2 regions of the Serpentinicella alkaliphila genome follow, and region 1 is predicted to be linked to the other one. Evidence: a T-box and tRNA genes for the amino acid it is inferred to sense, from the RefSeq annotation. Region 1 holds a T-box; the other holds one or more tRNA genes.
The links. A T-box is a leader RNA that pairs with one kind of tRNA and senses whether it is charged. The one in region 1 lies ahead of thrS (threonine--tRNA ligase), so its partner is inferred to be a tRNA-Thr.

Region 1 (7,715 bases):
TGAATAAAAGACTTATCTATTTTCAAATTATCGAAATGAAACTCCTTCATATAGCTTAAAGAAGAGAAGCCCGTCCCAAAATCATCAATAGATATTTTAACACCAATTTCTTTTAACTCTTTAATGTTATTAAGGGTCTTTTCGGTCTTTTGCATAATAGTATTTTCTGTAACTTCAAGTTCAAGCATAGTTGGCTTCAATCCCGTATCAGAAAGAACTTTTTTTACTATATCTACTAAATCATCCCGTTGAAATTGTATAGCAGATATATTAACAGAGATTTGGAAATCAGTGTCCACATTGTTATACCAATAATAAGTTTGCTTACAAGCATTATATAGAACCCATTTCCCAATATCATGTATTATTCCTGTCTCTTCAGCAATAGGTATAAATACGGATGGAGAAATGGAACCTAGTACAGGATGGTTCCATCTAACTAAAGCTTCTGCACCAACAATATAACCTGTTCTAATATTGAACCTAGGCTGATATACAATGGATAATTCACATTTTTCTAGTGCTTTTCTAAGGCAATTTTCTATCTCTAATCTTTCAAGGGCCCTTTTGTGCATATCTTCAGTGTAAAACTGGTAACTATTACTTCCGTTTTCCTTAGAACGATACATTGCGGTATCTGCATTCTTTATAAGTAAATCTATATCTGTACCGTCATATGGATACAAACTTATGCCTATACTAGTGGATATGTATATCTCGTGTCCACTTACATTAAATGGACTCTTAAATGCATCAATAATACTTTGAGCAAGTTTAGATATTTCTCCTCTTAATCTTACTTGAGGGAATACAATGATAAACTCATCCCCTCCCATTCTAATTAATATATCATTATCTTTGACTACTTTCTTTAATCTAATAGCCGTGGCCTTTAACAGTTCATCCCCTGCAATATGTCCTAAAGTATCGTTCACTAACTTAAACCTATCTAAATCTAAATACATTATGGCCATTATTGTATTATTACGATTTGCTTGTGATAATAGATACCCTAATTGTTTCTTGAAAAATGCCCTATTTGGTAGTCCAGTTAAGGTGTCGTAATAGGCCATATAATGAATCTGCTCCTGAGCCATTTTTAGTTCTGTAATTTCTATAGTTGAACCAACGATTTCCTTAACCACACCTTTATTTACCAACGGAGATAAGGAAGTATAATATATGCATTCATCTAATTGCATTTCGAAATTGCAAACAGTTCCTTCGAAGGCATTAAAAAAATTATCAATTACCTCACTTTGATTTTTTTGTTCAAGTATATTACAAATATCCTCTCCATAGACTATATCTGTTGATAGTCCAATCTTTTCTGCCAGCTTTCCTTCAAACAAAGTAAAATATATTTTATTTTCGGAATTCTTTTTACATTTAAATACTAAATTTTGTAAGTTTTGGACAGTCTGTTTTAAGTCACTCTTTAAAAGAGACTGAATTTGTTGTTCATCACTAATTCTTTTTATAGCACCCCCGATACTGGCTGCGGCAGCAAAAAGTAATGCTATTTCTGAATTTGTCCAAATACGTTCCTTAGTACAGCAATCGAAGCCTATGAACCCCCAAAAGAAATTATCCACAAATATTGGCACAACAACTAAGGTTTTTATATACTGTGGTTCTAGCATAGCTCTTTCTCCATCAGGAAAATTTTTTACTAGTCCGCTTATTTCCCTACCTGCAGATAGAGTATGGTACCATCGCATTAGACCCATATCTTCATAGGAAACCCTCTGTAAATCTTCATTATTAATCTGTGGTATTATTCCAATATTACACCACTCATATTTCTGACTAACCATACACTTTTGTGTAAGTTCATCAACATGATTTTGAAATATATATGACCTCTCCGCTTCAGTTGCCTTACCTAAAACTTCTAGTACACTGTGTAGTGCTTTATCAATCTCAACATTTTTTAATAGAATCGCCGTGGCATCCGCAACCCCTAACAATATTTTTTCTCTATCATTTATTGCCTGCTCCATCTCTTTTCGTTGAGTAATATCCATAAGAGTACCAGAGGTGCCACTAATATCCCCATCCTCACTAACTATTAACTGAGCAAAAACCTCAACCCAACAATATTCACTATTTTTGGATATATAACGAATCTCATGTCTGCAATAGTCTTTTTTTCTTTCAATCAATTGTTTAAAAAGTTTTAAGTTTCTGTCTCTATCCTCTGGATGGACAAACTCAATAAAATTTTTTCCTAAACTCTCCTCAACATCAAAACCTGTAACTTCAGTCCAGGCAGGATTCAAAAAAGTCCACAGTCCATTTATATCCCTTTGAAAAACTACTTCCTTAATACTCTTTACAACCGATTCAAATTGCTCTTCGGTTTTAACCTTTTTTTCGTGTACTATTAAATATTTACGTGCTAAATATAGGGAGATTGATAGCAATGCAATACCAAATACTATTTCTAAAACTACATCCAATAATTGTGGAGAGACTGGGATAAGCTGCATTATAAACCTTTGAATATGGAAGCCCTTCAAATTACTAATAATTAAAGTAATTATTAATAAATAGACAATAAAAGAAGGATTCTTTAGAATGTTTTTGAAAAACTTCAAGTAAATATTACCGCTATAAATGGTAGCTTTAGACCTAATTTCTTGCTTCATATATTTTATCTCTCCTTAGTGCTAGCAACATAAATAATGCTTATTTATTTAGACATTTCATATCTTCTAAAAAATATAGAAATATATCGAGAATATATAGTAATAAAGAACTAACTTATTAGATATTCTATACTATTTTGTAGTTTCCTTTTTAAATCCTTACAAATTATTACTTTTTTTCAAAAAATATAAAAAAGGCAGGATAATAGCTTTTTACTAAGTATCCTACCTTAAAACTAATTCACTTTTATTACCCTTTTCACCTAGATTTCTTTATTATCAATTTCAACTAATGTATCTTCGATAAACTTCTCTATACTTATAGCCCCTAATTCCCCTTTATCCCTAGAACGAACAGCTACAGTTCCAGTTTCCATTTCTTTATCACCAACTACAAGCATATATGGAATTTTCAGTAATTGAGCCTCTCTTATTTTATATCCTATCTTCTCACTTCTTGTATCAACTTCAACCCTAATACCTTTTTGTGCCATTTGTTTTTGTAGTTGTAGTGAATAATCAAGCTGTCTATCAGTTATTGGTAAAATCTTTGCTTGAACTGGTGCTAACCAAGTAGGGAATTTACCAGCAAAATGCTCAATTAAAATTCCTATAAATCGTTCTATACTTCCAAATATAACCCTATGAATCATAATAGGCTTATGCTTCTCTCCATCTGCACCCACATAATTAATATCAAATCTTTGTGGCATTTGGAAGTCAAGCTGTATAGTTCCACATTGCCATGTTCTTCCTATACAATCCTCTAAATGAAAATCAATTTTAGGTCCGTAGAAAGCTCCGTCCCCTTCATTTAATTTATACTGTAAATCTTTCTCTTTTAGGGCTTCGATTAATGCATCTGTAGCTACATTCCACTCTTCATCAGTTCCCATTGAGTTTTCTGGCCTAGTTGAAAGCTCAATATGGTATTTAAAACCAAATATTTTATAGAAATAGTCTACAAATTCTATTACACCAATTATTTCATCTTTAATTTGCTCAGGTAACATAAATATATGGGCATCGTCTTGAGTGAAGCATCTTACTCTCATTAACCCGTGAAGGGCTCCAGATAATTCATGTCTATGAACTAACCCAAGCTCACCCATTCTAATTGGTAGATCTCTATAGCTATACATCTTTCTCTTATACATTAATATTGAACCAGGACAGTTCATTGGCTTTACTGCATAGTTTTCTTCATCAATATTTGTGAAATACATATTTTCTTTATAGTGATTCCAGTGACCTGATTGATGCCATAGGGACTCATTTAAAATAATTGGAGTTTTTATTTCATCATAGCCTCTCTTAACATGCTCTTCTCTCCAAAAGCTCTCTAGTATATTTCTAATTACCATTCCCTTTGGATGGAAAAATGGAAAACCAGGACCCTCTTCTTGTAAGCTAAACAAATCTAACTCCTTACCAATTTTTCTATGGTCTCTCTTTTTAGCTTCTTCTAAACGATGTAGATATTCTTCTAAATCTTTATTTTTCTCAAAGGAAGTACCATAAATTCTTTGAAGCATTTTATTTTTCTCATCTCCACGCCAATACGCTCCAGCAACACTTAAAAGCTTAAGAGCCTTAACCTTACCAGTTGATGGAACATGTGGTCCAGCACAAAGGTCAACAAAATCTCCTTGCTTGTAGAATGATATTTTTGCATCTTCCGGTAAATCAGTGATTAATTCAACCTTATAATCTTCCCCGTGCTCTTTCATAAGCTTAATAGCTTCGTCTCTTGGAAGCTCAAATTTTTCTAATTCCAATTTTTCTTTTACGATCTTTTTCATTTCTGCTTCGATTTTTTCTAAATCCTCTGGCGTGAACTTGTGATCAGAATCAAAGTCATAATAGTAGCCATTATCGATAGCAGGACCGATTGCAAGTTTTGTATTAGGAAATAATCTCTTTACAGCTTGAGCTAAAATATGAGAACTAGTATGTCTTAAAAACTCCTTACCACCCTCATCCTCAAATCTTAAAATATTCAATTCGCAATCTTCTTCTACTTTGTATGTTAGATCAACTTTTTTTCCATTAACTTCTGCTCCAACAGCTACTCTAGCTAAACCTTCACTTATTTCTGTAGCTATATCTAAAATAGACGTTCCTTTAGCAACCTCTCTCTGTGAGCCATCTTTAAGTTTAATAATAATCTTATCCATTTTTATCCTCCTCATATATTAAAATTAAGTATAAAAAAACTCCCATCCTAAAAAGCTTAGGACGAGAGTATATGCTCGCGGTTCCACCTAAATTGATTATTTTAAAATAATCCAACTTTAAAGCTATAACGTTGCTACCGGTTTTCTTTTCGCTTTAGGCTACTAAAAAACTGCTATAGAGTTAGTTTTCAGTTATTCATATACAAAAACACTTTCAGCCAAGGTGTTTTCTCTCTAGGTACTGTGTATAGCTTACTCTTCTCTAATTATCGCATTTACATATAATATTAGCTAAATTATAGATATATATTTATATTTTGTCAAGTAGATTATAGCTATCTTTCAATACCATTTCTAGCCATAACTCCGTTATTCATATAATGCTTAATTGGCTTCATCTCAGTAATTAAATCCGCCCTATCAGCTAACTCCTTAGGAGTATTTCTACCCGTAAGTATTATTTCCATTCCTTCAGGCTTATTATCAATAATTTCACATATTTGTTCTACTTCTATAAATCCACAACTTATAGCTGCCATAACTTCATCTAAAATTAATATGTCCACAGAAACTTTATCTAATTCACCAATTATTTTAGTGAAATTAGCTTGAATATTATCTTTAAGCTCCTTTGTTTCCTGTTCATCTAATTGCCAAGTAAATTTATCTATTCCACCTATAGGTAGTATAGTAAATCCTTCTAATCTTTTCACACTTTCATGCTCACCACTAAAGGCCCCCTTCAGAAACTGTATCATAAGCACCTTGAATCCACGGCCTGTAGCCCTTAGTCCTACTCCCAAAGCAGCAGTTGTCTTACCCTTTCCATCACCTGTGTAAATCTGAACATATCCTTTATCCATATTAATCACCCAATTCTTTATAGTTTAAACAGGATTCAATAAAATTTTTAGCAATATTAATATTTGAAAGAAAATGTATATGTGGATACATACCAAATGTATTATTTTTTTTAGATCCTGAGTACCAACTAACTTTTTCTTTATTTCTGTATTTTTCAGTTAAAACCAATTTCTCATTATTATGCCCAATATATGACGTATGAAATTCATGACACTTTATTTTATCACCAACTTTAAATATACAACTACATTTTTCAGCAGTTAATTCTGCGTATCCAAAGTTTTGTAACTGCTTAGTCATAATGACATCCCCGTCAAATACTCCAACCATATTATACTCATCATTTTCTAAAGTCTTAATTTTCTTATTTAAATACATATACCCGCCGCATTCAGCATATATGGGCATTCCTATTTCTGATTTATCCTTAATTGCTTTACACATTGAAATGTTTTGTTCTAGTTCTTTAGCATATAGCTCTGGATAACCGCCACCTATATAAATACCATCAATATTTTCTGGTAGCTTAGGGTCTTTTAGAGGACTGAAATATGTAATAGTTGCACCTAATTCTTCTAAAGCTTTTATATTATCATAATAATAGAATTGAAAGGCCTCATCATAGGCTACTGCAACATTTACATACTCCTTTTTTAATTCTTTTTCTTCAGTTAATTCTATTTTAAAAACTTCAGCATTTTGTCCTAAGCTAATAATCTGATCTAAATCAACATATTCCTCAATCAGCGCTATTAGTTTATCAATCATTAACTCCTTATTAAGCAATTCACAATTTTGAACTAGACCTAAATGCCTACTCTTTATTTTTATATCATCTGCTATTGGAAGTCTTCCTAAGACCTTTACGTCCGTGTTGGTTTCTATAGTTTCTTTTAAAAGGTCATAATATTTTTCTGTAGAAACTTTATTTAATATAACCCCAACTATATTAATTTCCCTAAATTCTTTTAACCCTTTTATAACTGCGGCTATAGTCGTAGACATACCCTGGGCTGGTAATACTAGGATTACTGGTGCCTTTAATATATGTGCCATACCAGCAGTACTTCCTAGCATAGGATCGCTACCAATACCGTCATAAAGTCCCATAACCCCTTCGATAATTGATATATCAGAATTTAGAGCATATTTTTGAAATAGTTCTATAACTGTTTCTTCATCAAATAACCAGCTATCTAAGTTTATACTATTCCTTTTAGTAACATCCGTATGAAATGCAGGATCAATATAATCCGGGCCGATTTTAAATGGTTGAACATTAACCCCTCGCTTTGTCAATGCAGCCATAATACCTATACTAATTGTAGTTTTCCCTGCACCACTATATGGGGCTGCTATTACAATTCTAGGTAATTTGTTTTGTTGCATCAATGGCCCCCACCTCCCTTTCGGTTCTAATTGGAATTACATGGGGCTTACCACTAACAGGATGTGGTATTATACATACTTTAGTTTTATATACCTCTTTTATTATATCTTCAGTTATAACTTCCGTTGGACTTCCATAGGATAATACTTTTCCGTCATTTAAAAGAAATATATCGTCACTATATTGAGTTGCTAAGTTCAAATCGTGCAATACTACAATAACTGTTGTTCCACTTTTTTTGTTAATATATGCAATAGTATCTAAAAGTTCTATTTGATGCTGGATATCTAAATGTGAAATAGGCTCGTCCAATAGGAGAATATCTGGTTTTTGTGCAATTGCTCTAGCAACTATTACTCTTTGCCTTTCTCCACCACTTAGATTTTGTATCAATTTATCTTTAAATCTCCAGGTATCTGTCATAATCATAGCTTCTTTGCAAATATTAAGGTCTTTCTCGCTTTCAGTTTCAAAGCGTTTGAGGTGTGGGGTTCTTCCCATCATAACTATGTCTAAAGCAGAAAATTCATAATCTACCATAGTATTTTGGGGTACACACGCCATTTTTTTAGCTATTTCCCTATAGGATAAGGAAGAAATATCTAAATCCTCGATAAATAGTGTATTTTTTTT
Region 2 (7,715 bases), 280 kb from region 1:
TGATGGGGATATTAACAGGGACTTAATCCTTAACACATATAATAATATTATTATAGATGGTACATTAATTAATTCTATTAAGCTTATTAAGAAAAGAATAAATGTATTAAGTTTTGCTGAAATATGGTGTCCTGATTGCAAGATAAACGTACCCTGCCTTTTTAAGTTAACAGAAATTAATTCTAATATACAGATGAGAATTGTCCCTAGAGAAGGGAATGAAGAAGTGATGGAAAAATATAAATATGAAGGTAAGATAAGAATACCAACTTTTGTGGTGTTAGATGAGGAATTTAATGAGTTAGGTGCCTTTATAGAAACACCTAAAACACTAAAGAGGGTAATTAATACAGGTAATGAACTACAAGTTATTATAGCTAAGCGGAAGTATAATAAAGGGGGATACTCAATAGATACTATTGAGGAAGTATTAAGTATAATAGTATAAAGAAAAAACTAACCGATTTTAAAGAACAAATCGGTTAGTTAGGACTTATTTAGCTAAATAATATTTCTAAAGAAAATGTGAATTATTATAAATACGAAAAGTAAAGGAATTAAAGTCTTATGTAGTTTCAACCAAGTTTTACTAAAAAGTATTTTTTTTCTTCCGAAAGTAGTAATGCATCCCATAAAAATTACCGTAAAGAGTACTAAAGTGCCCGTATGTAGTCGTATAGTTCCTAATGCCATAAAACCATGAATTAGTCCTATTAGTACAATAGTAAAGCCTAGAAGAGGATGATAATTTCGAGCACTTTTATAAAGGGCTAATAACTCTGGTTTTCGTTTTTTTAGATACATTCTTTTAAGTGGATATATAAGTACCATAAAAATAATTAGTACTGAATTTAGCCAACCTAGAGCGTCTACCATATAAAGCCTCCTTTCAGGTAATAAATAGTTATTTAAAGGGCTAAGATTAATTATTTTGAAAGAATAATTTAGCAAACAATGTAACAGAGGTAACTACATTAATACATATTCAAAAGAAAACTTTTTTATGGCTACATTAGTAAAAAACAGTCAATTATTTTTATTCTAAAAATATGACATAAAAGTAATAGTGCTGCATGCCAATAGACAAAATTTTACATATGTGTTATTATAGTAACGGATTTAAAAAATGGGGGGGAATATAATGTTTAACAAGAGAAAAATGTTATCATTATTTGTTGCTTTACTAATGATAACAACTGTATTAGTTGGGTGTGGGAGCAAAAGCACTAGCGGTGTCGTGAAAACTCCAAAAGAGATGGTATATGATGCTTTTATGAATGATTTAGATGTTAAAACACAAGAATTCAAAGTAGATATGTCAATGAGTTTAAGTGGTACAAATGTTAATGATCCTCAGTTTGACTTTATTTCAAATATGCTTAATAACTCAAGAATTGTACTAAATGGTAAAACTGATACTGCTGCGAAAAAAGCTGAAATTAATGCAAATGTAAACATTGGTGGAATGTCATTTGAAGGTAAAATGTTTATTAATGATAGAGTTATTGCTCTAAATGTTCCAATTCTTGGTATGATGATGAATGATCCTAGATTAGCGACAGGATATGTTGTTATAGACTCTGATAAATTAATGGAAGAGCTTGGTCAAGAACAGGTGGATTTATTCGGAAATGATGAGGAAATGGTTAAGCTTGCAACAAAAATAGTTGAAATGTATTTAGATTTACTTGAAGAAAGTATGTTTAAAAATAATGGAAAAAAAGAAATAACTATTGCAAATTCAAATACTAATGCAACTGAAATTGATATTAATATTGGAGAAACCGAATTAAAAGATATTTTCACAAATGCATATACAATGATAAATGATCCTGAATTTGCTGACCTTTTATTTGAACTAGTAACTATTTCAAATCCATATATGACAAGAGCTGAGTTTGATAATGACTTAAACTCATTGAGAAGAGAAATAGACCAAAATTTTGACGGTGATTTCGATAAAGTATTTGAACAAATCAAAGAAGTTATCGATTTCGATAACACTTCTATAAAGATGAGTTTATATATTAATGATAAATCGAATATTGTTAAAGCGGTTTCTGATATTTCATTAAATTTTAGGGACAATGAAACATCTGTTTTATTTGATTTATTTGTTGAAACTGACGCATGGAATATAAATCAACCTTTAACTATAGAAATACCAGAATTAAATGAAACAAATAGTGTAGATTTTTATGAGTTGCTTTTTATGTACTTAGGAAATGTATACTACTAGACTAAATTTATATAGGGACTGGTTAACGCCAGTCTTTTTTTTATAGTAAATCTATTTATGAGGTGGGTAAATGCATCAAATTTTATTAATTGCAATGAAAGATATGAAAAGAGACGGGTTAAGGGCATATAAAAAGCTTTTGTTAGTTACTTTTGCAAGTCTAATCACAATAGTTTCTATTTCAAATGGTCTTAGTTTCCTTTTTAAAGAGGGATTATTTATAAATAAAGCTAATGTGGTTGTAGTAAATGAAGATGCACATCCTCTATCAAACCTTTTACTGCATCAAGTATCTGAGGATCAAAATATAAAAAACATTTTAGATATATTAGTTCTTCAGAATGTTGAAGAAGCTGAAAAAACTGTGGAAAATAATAATGCGATGGCAGCAATAATTATACCCAAGGGCTTTATAAATAGTTTAGAGGTTGGAAGGAATTATCCTGTACAGCTGATAACTAATAGTGCAAGTCCGGTTCAGTCAAAAGTAATTGAATCCTTACTTAATAGTTATATGAAAAGTGTATCAGCTGGTCAAAGTGCTGTAAATGCAGTGTGGGATTACTATGGAATGACAGACATGTCATATGAAGAGAAATCTAAAAAAATTGACTCAGTAATAAATGATATTACATTTAGAGTCTATTTAGCCAGAAGTAATGTATTGAATAAGGAAACTATATTGAGTATTAATAATATATCATCTATGGAATTTTATCTTTTTTCTGTTTTAGTACTTTTAACAATGTTTATTGCAATAACAGGTGGAAAAGAGGTAATCTATGAACGGAATAATTTAGTTTTTAAGAGATTACGCTTAGGTGGTGTTAGTGGATTCAAATATTTATTAGGAAAATATATATATTTATTTTGTAAAATATTGATCCAATCTTCCTTTATTTTAATAATTACATTGTTTATATTAAATACAAATATTAACAAAGAATTTCTATTATTAATTTTGTTATTTGTTCTAGTAAACTGTTCAGTTATTTCCTTAGGTTTATTTGCATCATTGTATATAGGCTCTGAAGATAAATATGTTACTATGGGTAATTCATTTATTTTAATTATGGCAATTATAGGTGGTAGCTTCATACCTACAATATATTTACCTGATAATATAACAATACTATCTAGATATACACCTAATTATTGGGCTTTGAATGGGTTTATAGGGATATTTACAAATAATCAGAAGGATGTTCATACATCTTTAATGGTACTAGCATTAGTAACTATTATGTTCTTCATTGCTTCTATTACGACATTGACATATAAGGAAAGGTGTGGAAAAAGTTGAAAGCTCTACTTATTGCGAAACTAAGAATTAAGCTAATACTAAAATCACCTAGAAATATAGTCTCTCTATTTCTTTTTCCTTTAATATTGATATATTTAATTTCATATATTTATAGCCCTAATACTGTAAGCACAGTTCCGATAGCAGTTGTTGATAAGGATATTAGTGGATATTCTAAAATTTTGATTTCTCTTATTAAAGAAAATGATGTTATTTCTGTTTTGGAAACAAATGAAGAAAATGCTAGAGAACTAATAAGAAAAAATAAAATTGAGGGAGCATATATTATTGAACATGGGTTTGAAGAACTAATTAAAGGAGATAAATATCCTAAAATAACAGTGCTAAAGTCAGGAGCTGCCATAGGTGCAGATACAATTAGTGAAATAATTGCTAGTGGTGTTGTTAGATTATTGAGTAATGCTAGAGCAGCTAATATAGTTGTAAGTGAATATGAATGGAGAGGTATAACATATCTTAGTAAAGATGTACTGTGGCAAAATGTTTTTGATACTTCTGAGTCTTATTGGTATCCGGAACAACTAATGAAACTTAAACATAGGCAAATTAATGGTGCTGTTGAAATTGGTGGGGATAGTCTAGGGAATATGGGATTAGGCTCAGGATATATTGGTATAATTATAACTTTCCTAGTATTATCATTAGGGTATATATTTACAACAATAGTAACAGAAAAAAGAGAGGGAACTTTAATAAGACTATATTTATCCCTAAGTGAAATGGAAATTATACTAGGCTATCTATTATCAATGATGTTCTTTTTAATTGTTCAAATTTTAATTTTACATTTAATTTTTAGTAAGGTATTTAATATCTTCTATGGTATTCCGATTTACTCCTTTTTTATTATAATGCTTTTATATAGCATCTATATTTCGTCTATAGTAATGACTATAGCAATTAGGATGAATATTACAGAGAGTTTAAATAGTTATTATTCAATAGTAGTTATTCTAACATCAATTGTTGGAGGATGTTTTTGGCCAGTAGAACTTCTTTCCCGTCCATTTCAGTACATAGCTCTATTTACTCCTCAAGGTCTATTTTTATACATTATTAAACTTACTAGAATCGGGGCTTATTTTGAGGTAATAGCATATTCCCTATTAATAATTACTATTAGCATTCTACTTATTCGTTATAGCGCTAAAAAGCTTTCTATAATTATTCAAGGTGAAATATAATGTTTAAACTGCTATAATTATTATAATTTATTAAAGATAACGTCTAGCTTAAGGAGGAAGCTCATTTAATGATATTAATAAAATCAATAAAAACAGGATTTATAAAAGGGATAGAAACTACTTGGATGTTAGGAAAAGTGGTAGTCCCTGTATACTTAATAGTTACAATATTGAAATATACACCTGTAATTGATTGGATTACTATTCTGTTTACACCACTTATGACCCTATTCAATTTACCAGGTGAGGCAGCTATAATTCTGGTCCTAGGGAATGTTTTAAATATTTATGCAGCTATAGGTGCAATAAGTGCAATTAATCTAAGTACCATGGAAGTGACTGTAATCTCAATAATGCTTTCTTTCTCACATTCACTATTAATCGAGACGGCAGTTACTAAAAAATTAGGTATAGGGGTAAAAAAGGTTGTTTTAATAAGAGTTGGGCTAGCCGTGATATCAGGGATAGTTGTAGGTCAATTAGGAGGACTATTATGATTATTGAAATTTTAAAAGAAGGTATTATAGGAAGCTTTAACTCAGTTTACTCTATAGCAATGATTGTATTTCCAATTATGATAGGACTCCAAATATTGAAGGATTTTAAGGTTTTAGATAAAATAGCAAATATGTTTAGATTTGTGACAAAGCTATTTAATATTTCTGTAGATGCAGTATTTCCACTATTAGTTGGGGTCATTTTTGGTATTTCCTATGGAGCAGGAGTTATTATTCAAAGTTCTAAAGAAGGAGATATATCCTATAGAGATTTATTTTTAATATCTGTATTTCTAATTACTTGTCATGCTGTTATAGAGGATACTCTAATTTTCGTTGCAGTGGGTGCTAACGGCTATTTTTTATTAGGGGTCAGACTTATTTCAGCAATTTTATTAACTTATGTATTGGCTAAAAGAAAAATAGAGGATGAAGAGAATAGCATACAAAAGGAAGAATGCATAGTTATAAATGAATAATATGTGAATAATTCACAAATACTATATTGTCAAAAAGTATTTACATACAAAAAAAATTATTATATAATTTCATTTATGGGATTTGATTTGTCCCATAAATATATGTGCTGATGTAGCTCAGGCGGTAGAGCACTTCCTTGGTAAGGAAGAGGTTCGTGGGTTCAAGTCCCATCATCAGCTCCAATAAAATTCTCTAAAATGCGCCTTTTGATGAAGAGTATCATGGGGTGCATTTGCTATTTTTTGCTTACTAATCATACGTTAATTTAATTATACATGAGTTATGCAGTTGACTCCATATACTGGGAATTTTGCACAGTAAACCAACCTAACAATAAATTCTTCGGCCAAAATTTATCAATAAGTCTTGCAAATTGCCTAACTTCTGTGTCAAAATGTACTTGTATAGTTTGAAAGCATTGCTGTGCTTTTATAACGATACGGTATGTGGCGTTGAAAAAGTTTCGGACCATTTCGCCGTGGGTGAAGCCTTCTTCAGCGCCTTTATTATTGAGTTCCCATCTTGCATAGACAAGTAAAGTTTCTGCTGTAAAAATGAGCTCAATATGGGCGTAATGATGACTTTCCGACGTTGAGTGGCAAGAATTCAACCCCAGTTCTTGTTTTGCAGTTCTAAAAAAAACCTCAATGCTCCAACGCTTAATATATGCATCTAAAGCTTCTTCAGGATTATCGACCCTATTACTAATCAAAAGGTAAGCCCCACGATATGTAGCTGCAACCTCTTTGTTTTTCTCAAATTCATCCTTCATCATTTCAGTATCTTCTTTGAGTCTTGTAGCTACAACTGCTGCAATAGGCGTATAACGATACTTAGTTACTACTTTACCCTGCTTTCCAACTAAACGGTAGGGTAACTTGATATAAATATTAGGTATGGATATAGCACTTACTTTATCTTTGGCACCACTAATAAGAAGTTTGAAAAAAACTTCTTTAATAAGCATTGAAGGCTTTACAGGGATAAAGCGTTCTCGGCCTGTAATATTCTCAATTTCTTTTCGATAAAGTGCTGTATTACGTTTTGCCTTAGTAACCCAATCATATTGATGATCTGTGAGCCAATTAAAAAAGTCTTTGCATAAAAACCAGCGGTCCATGGCAACCCATAGTACCCCTGTGTAAATCCGGCGAATATCCATTAGCATTTCTTTTGAAAGATCTATTTTTGTCTGTTTTTCATCGCTATTTTCTACCTTACGCCAAATACGCCAAAACAATGGATATTTAAGTCCGTTCTTTAATACAACAGTTGTAGCAACTATATTCATACACCAGATATTTATTTTAATGGAGCTATCATATAACCAACAAAGGAAAGGGATTTTCTTTCCATGGGCATGAGCCACCTTTGTATCATCAAGTACAATAACATCTCCTTCAGTAAATGCAGTTTCTTCTTCTTGTTGTAGTCTTTGTACTCTTTTAAAACTAAATAAACCCCAATTATAATCAGTTGTAAAAAAGCGGCTAAAGGTATATTGAGCCATTTTAAGATTCCGAAACATCGGTTGTAATAAGCTATCCTTAGTAGCATAATCAGAAATACGTGAGACAGAATTTTTATTAGCAATAAGTCCTACCACATAAGCAAAAGCAATAAGCCAAGTGGGTACACCATTACGTTTTACAATACCCGATTGCGTAAGCAGAAGTGAAAAATCAAATTTATCCCAAATTGCTTTTAAAACTGGCGTTCCGCCCCCATTTCCTTGTTGTAAATTTCTATATTTCGGTTTCCCAAGAGTCATATTTATCACCCATTCATCAAGAGTAATGGCTATTAATACCATTCACTTTGATTATTGGGGCGGGTTTAAAAAGTCAAGTCTTTTTTGCTATTTCAAGACATATAAAACAAAAATATTTTTTAGTATATTATAATATACGATACATCAGTCTTATTTACATTTATTTACACGAACTGCATAACTCATGAATTATATACAAATATACCAATATATACCGATT

Region 2: it encodes a tRNA-Thr, which carries the amino acid that the T-box ahead of thrS (threonine--tRNA ligase) is inferred to sense. The anticodon was not compared.

Annotation. Positions count from the first base shown of each region.
Region 1 is NZ_CP058648.1:69,029-76,743, forward strand. It holds gene HZR23_RS00515 (bifunctional diguanylate cyclase/phosphodiesterase) at 1-2,651, opposite strand, end outside; gene thrS (threonine--tRNA ligase) at 2,915-4,828, opposite strand; T-box leader at 4,883-5,107, opposite strand; gene HZR23_RS00525 (cob(I)yrinic acid a,c-diamide adenosyltransferase) at 5,164-5,691, opposite strand; gene HZR23_RS00530 (cobyrinate a,c-diamide synthase) at 5,693-7,081, opposite strand; gene HZR23_RS00535 (ABC transporter ATP-binding protein) at 7,059-7,715, opposite strand, start outside.
Region 2 is NZ_CP058648.1:3,051,335-3,059,049, reverse strand. It holds gene HZR23_RS15585 (thioredoxin family protein) at 1-448, shown strand, start outside; gene HZR23_RS15580 (hypothetical protein) at 502-876, opposite strand; gene HZR23_RS15575 (DUF6583 family protein) at 1,142-2,239, shown strand; gene HZR23_RS15570 (ABC transporter permease) at 2,310-3,542, shown strand; gene HZR23_RS15565 (ABC transporter permease) at 3,539-4,747, shown strand; gene HZR23_RS15560 (nucleoside recognition domain-containing protein) at 4,816-5,244, shown strand; gene HZR23_RS15555 (nucleoside recognition domain-containing protein) at 5,241-5,723, shown strand; tRNA gene HZR23_RS15550 (tRNA-Thr) at 5,830-5,906, shown strand; gene HZR23_RS15545 (transposase) at 6,005-7,537, opposite strand.